One region of the Salimicrobium jeotgali genome, then DNA from elsewhere that is predicted to be linked to it. Evidence: a T-box and tRNA genes for the amino acid it is inferred to sense, from the RefSeq annotation. Region 1 holds a T-box; the other holds one or more tRNA genes.
What was found. A T-box is a leader RNA that pairs with one kind of tRNA and senses whether it is charged. The one in region 1 lies ahead of AAV35_RS05085 (valine--tRNA ligase), so its partner is inferred to be a tRNA-Val.

Region 1 (2,464 bases):
GAGAATGGTTTCCTCCAGGGGTTGCGTGAAATTACGGAGGAGCATGGAACAGTGCTTATCTTCGACGAAGTCATGAGCGGTTTCCGCGTAGGTTATAATAGTGCTCAGGGACACTTCGGTGTAACACCGGATATGACCTGTCTCGGAAAAGTGATCGGCGGCGGCCTGCCGGTCGGGGCTTATGGAGGTAAACGTGAAATCATGGAAACGATAGCTCCTGTCGGAAAAGTATATCAGGCAGGTACGCTCTCCGGTAACCCGCTTGCGATGACGGCCGGTTATGAGACACTTCGTCAAATGACTGAAGAGACCTACGGAACGATCGAACAGAAAGTGGATCGTCTGGTCGAAGGTTTCCGTGAGGCGGCGGACGAAAACGATATACCGCTTGCCATCAACCGTGCCGGTTCTATGGTTGGAGTATTTTTCAACGATAACGCTGTCACTAATTTTGAAACAGCGGGTAATTCCGATACGGAACGTTTTGCGAAGTATTACCGCGGGATGATCGAAGAAGGTATTTTCCTTCCTCCTTCCCAGTTCGAAGGCCTCTTTTTATCAGCGGCCCACACGGACGAGGACATTGAGAAGACGATCAGCGCAGTGAAAAAGGTATTCAAAACACTATAATCATTTGATCGGGGCAGTCTCTGCGGAGGCTGCCCCGTTTATTGTAACAGAGTGGATATGAATCAGAAGTCGGTCCGGTCCATGGATATTTTCGTTGACGGCATGGAAGCTGTTCTATACAATTAAAAGAGAAAAAGGATAAAGAAACTGCCATGATGGAGAAGAGTACGTCTATACGTTTTAAGAGAGGAAAACAAACGCTGAAAGTTTTCTAAACCACTGTAGACAGAAGGTAGCTCTATTAGCAGCTTTTCTGAACTTGATCCAGTAGGAAAAGCCGGACGCGGACCGTTATATCCGAACGAAGAGTACAGAATATATCTGTAAATTAAGGTGGTACCACGGAAAAGACCCTTTCGTCCTTAGCTGGAGGAAAGGGTCTTTTGTATGGAGAAGAGGAGGATGAATAATGAAAGATATTGAAATGTCGACTAAATATGACCCGACGGAAGTGGAGAAAGACCGCTATCAGTTCTGGCTCGAAGGAAAATACTTCGAAGCGGAAGGAACGGGGGAAAAGGAACCGTATACAGTCGTAATTCCACCGCCGAACGTTACCGGTAAATTACACCTTGGGCACGCCTGGGACACGACGCTGCAGGATATTATCACCCGGGTGAAAAGAATGCAGGGCTACGACGTTTTATGGCTGCCCGGAATGGACCACGCCGGAATAGCCACCCAGGCAAAAGTGGAAGCGAAACTGAAAGAACAGGGTACTTCCCGCTATGATCTCGGCCGGGAAAAGTTTCTCGAGAAGTCCTGGGAATGGAAGGGGGAGTATGCTGATTTTATCCGGTCCCAGTGGGAAAAGATGGGACTTGGTCTCGATTACTCCCGTGAACGTTTCACCCTGGACAGCGGACTTTCGGATGCGGTGAAGGAAGTGTTTGTACGTCTCTATGAAAAGGATCTGATTTACAGGGGAGAGTATATCATCAACTGGGACCCTGCTACCCAGACGGCTTTATCCGATATAGAGGTGGAATATAAAGAGGTGCAGGGAGCGTTCTACCACATGAGCTATCCGTTGAAGGGCGAAGAGGGATCGATTTCCATTGCTACGACACGGCCGGAAACGATGCTTGGCGATACGGCGATCGCTGTACACCCGGAAGATGAGCGTTACGCGCATCTTATCGGGAAGAAAGCGGTCCTCCCGATCATCGGAAGGGAACTGGAGATTGTGGCGGACGATTATGTAGACAGAGAGTTCGGTTCCGGGGCTGTTAAGATCACCCCTGCCCACGATCCGAATGATTTTGAAATCGGCAACCGTCATAACCTCGAACGTGTTCTGATTATGAATGAAGACGGGACGATGAACGAAAAAGCCGGAGTCTATGAAGGGATGGACCGGTTCGACTGCCGTAAACAGCTGGTGAAAGATCTGCAGGAGCAGGGTGTGTTGACTGAAATTGAAGAGCATATGCATTCGGTCGGTCACTCCGAGCGGAGCGGTGCTGTCGTGGAACCTTATTTATCCACACAGTGGTTCGTCGACATGGGACCGCTCGCAGAAGCCGCAGTGGCGCAGCAAAAGACAGATGATAAAGTCAACTTCGTACCGGATCGGTTTGAAAAAACGTATTTGAACTGGATGGAGAATATCAGAGACTGGTGTATTTCCCGTCAGCTGTGGTGGGGTCACCGGATTCCCGCATGGTACCATAAAGAGACCGGGGAAATTTATGTAGGGAAAGAAGCTCCGGAGAATGAAGGAGAATGGGAACAGGACGCGGATGTCCTTGATACATGGTTTTCTTCTGCGTTGTGGCCTTTTTCCACTATGGGTTGGCCGGATGAAGAGAGCGAAGACTTTAAGCGCTATTTC
Region 2 (2,464 bases), 1.1 Mb from region 1:
CGGACAACGCTTGCCCCCTACGTATTACCGCGGCTGCTGGCACGTAGTTAGCCGGGGCTTCCTCGTGAGGTACCGTCAAGGGACCGCTCTGTTCGCACGATCCTTGTTCTTCCCTCACAACAGAATTTTACGATCCGAAGACCTTCATCATTCACGCGGCGTTGCTCCGTCAGACTTTCGTCCATTGCGGAAGATTCCCTACTGCTGCCTCCCGTAGGAGTCTGGGCCGTGTCTCAGTCCCAGTGTGGCCGATCACCCTCTCAGGTCGGCTACGCATCGTCGCCTTGGTGAGCCGTTACCTCACCAACCAGCTAATGCGCCGCGGGCCCATCTGTAAGCGATAGCAAGAAGCCATCCTTTTACCATCGGTTCAGGAGAACCGTTGGGTTATCCGGCATTAGCCCCGGTTTCCCGGGGTTATTCCGGTCTTACAGGCAGGTTGCCCACGTGTTACTCACCCGTCCGCCGCTCGTTCCACGAGCGTCCGCCCCGAAGGGCTTCTGCTCGCTTCCCGCGCTCGACTTGCATGTATTAGGCACGCCGCCAGCGTTCGTCCTGAGCCAGGATCAAACTCTCCATAAAAGAGATTGATTAGCTCAATCATAATTCGTTCAAAAAATTGACGCATGGCATAAAACATTGTTCAGTTTTCAAAGATCTACTAAAAATCAAATGGTGGAGCCTAGCGGGATCGAACCGCTGACCTCCTGCGTGCAAAGCAGGCGCTCTCCCAGCTGAGCTAAGGCCCCGAAAAAATGGTCGGGAAGACAGGATTCGAACCTGCGACCCCTTGGTCCCAAACCAAGTGCTCTACCAAGCTGAGCTACTTCCCGTATGAGTGGTGCGCCCGAGAGGACTTGAACCCCTAACCTTCTGATCCGTAGTCAGACGCTCTATCCAATTGAGCTACGGGCGCATATGAATATGGTGCCGAGGGCCGGACTCGAACCGGCACGGTGGTAGACCCACCGCAGGATTTTAAGTCCTGTGCGTCTGCCAATTCCGCCACCCCGGCATGGCATTTTGCCGCTATCGCGACCGCACAAATAAATTAAGTAAAGAGCGGAAGACGGGATTCGAACCCGCGACCCCCACCTTGGCAAGGTGGTGTTCTACCGCTGAACTACTTCCGCAGCAAAATGCGGGTGGAGGGACTTGAACCCCCACGTCGTAAGACACTAGATCCTAAATCTAGCGCGTCTGCCAATTCCGCCACACCCGCATATGAACTATGAGCCATGGAGGGCTCGAACCTCCGACCCTCTGATTAAAAGTCAGATGCTCTACCAGCTGAGCTAATGGCTCATAAATATGAAATGGTGCCGGCCAGAGGACTTGAACCCCCAACCTACTGATTACAAATCAGTTGCTCTACCAATTGAGCTAGGCCGGCAAAATGGTGGAGGATGCAGGGCTCGAACCTGCGACCCCTTGCTTGTAAGGCAAGTGCTCTCCCAGCTGAGCTAATCCTCCAGATAAAGTTTGGCAGCGCCCTACTCTTGCGGGGGGTAACCCCGACTACCATCGGCGCGGAAGAACTTAACTTCTGTGTTCGGCATGGGAACAGGTGTGACCTCTTCGCTATTGCCACCAAACCTTTTTAAGGACAAAGATTATTATATTGTTCTTTCGAACAAATTTCAAGAGGTTTTTTGAAAAACCTTCAAAACTGGATAAGAAACATACGACCAACGTATAGAGAAGATCTCGATGGATTAGTATCCGTCTGCTGCACGTGTCGCCACGCTTCCACACCGGACCTATCAACCTCTTCGTCTCAGAGGCATCTCTGTAAAGGGAAATCTCATCTCAAGGGGGGCTTCATGCTTAGATGCTTTCAGCACTTATCCCGTCCACACGTAGCTACCCAGCAATGCTCCTGGCGGAACAACTGGTACACCAGCGGTGTGTCCATCCCGGTCCTCTCGTACTAAGGACAGCTCCTTTCAAATTTCCAACGCCCACGACGGATAGGGACCGAACTGTCTCACGACGTTCTGAACCCAGCTCGCGTACCGCTTTAATGGGCGAACAGCCCAACCCTTGGGACCGACTACAGCCCCAGGATGCGATGAGCCGACATCGAGGTGCCAAACCTCCCCGTCGATGTGGACTCTTGGGGGAGATAAGCCTGTTATCCCCGGGGTAGCTTTTATCCGTTGAGCGACGGCCCTTCCATGCGGTACCGCCGGATCACTAAGTCCGACTTTCGTCCCTGCTCGACTTGTAGGTCTCGCAGTCAAGCTCCCTTGTGCCTTTACACGCTGCGAATGATTTCCAACCATTCTGAGGGAACCTTTGAGCGCCTCCGTTACTTTTTGGGAGGCGACCGCCCCAGTCAAACTGCCCACCTGACACTGTCTCCGGACCGGATCACGGTCCTGGGTTAGAATGTCCGTACCGCCAGGGTGGTATCCCACGGGCGCCTCCACCGAAGCTTGCGCTCCGGTTTCGATGGCTCCCA

Region 2: it encodes a tRNA-Val, which carries the amino acid that the T-box ahead of AAV35_RS05085 (valine--tRNA ligase) is inferred to sense. The anticodon was not compared.

What each region holds. Positions count from the first base shown of each region.
Region 1 is NZ_CP011361.2:1,023,489-1,025,952, forward strand. Features, by position in the region: gene hemL (glutamate-1-semialdehyde 2,1-aminomutase) at 1-630, shown strand, start outside; T-box leader at 774-997, shown strand; gene AAV35_RS05085 (valine--tRNA ligase) at 1,040-2,464, shown strand, end outside.
Region 2 is NZ_CP011361.2:2,616,425-2,618,888, forward strand. Features, by position in the region: rRNA gene AAV35_RS13365 (16S ribosomal RNA) at 1-582, opposite strand, end outside; tRNA gene AAV35_RS13370 (tRNA-Ala) at 674-749, opposite strand; tRNA gene AAV35_RS13375 (tRNA-Pro) at 757-833, opposite strand; tRNA gene AAV35_RS13380 (tRNA-Arg) at 840-916, opposite strand; tRNA gene AAV35_RS13385 (tRNA-Leu) at 926-1,015, opposite strand; tRNA gene AAV35_RS13390 (tRNA-Gly) at 1,062-1,133, opposite strand; tRNA gene AAV35_RS13395 (tRNA-Leu) at 1,141-1,222, opposite strand; tRNA gene AAV35_RS13400 (tRNA-Lys) at 1,233-1,305, opposite strand; tRNA gene AAV35_RS13405 (tRNA-Thr) at 1,318-1,393, opposite strand; tRNA gene AAV35_RS13410 (tRNA-Val) at 1,398-1,473, opposite strand; rRNA gene rrf (5S ribosomal RNA) at 1,481-1,595, opposite strand; rRNA gene AAV35_RS13420 (23S ribosomal RNA) at 1,696-2,464, opposite strand, start outside.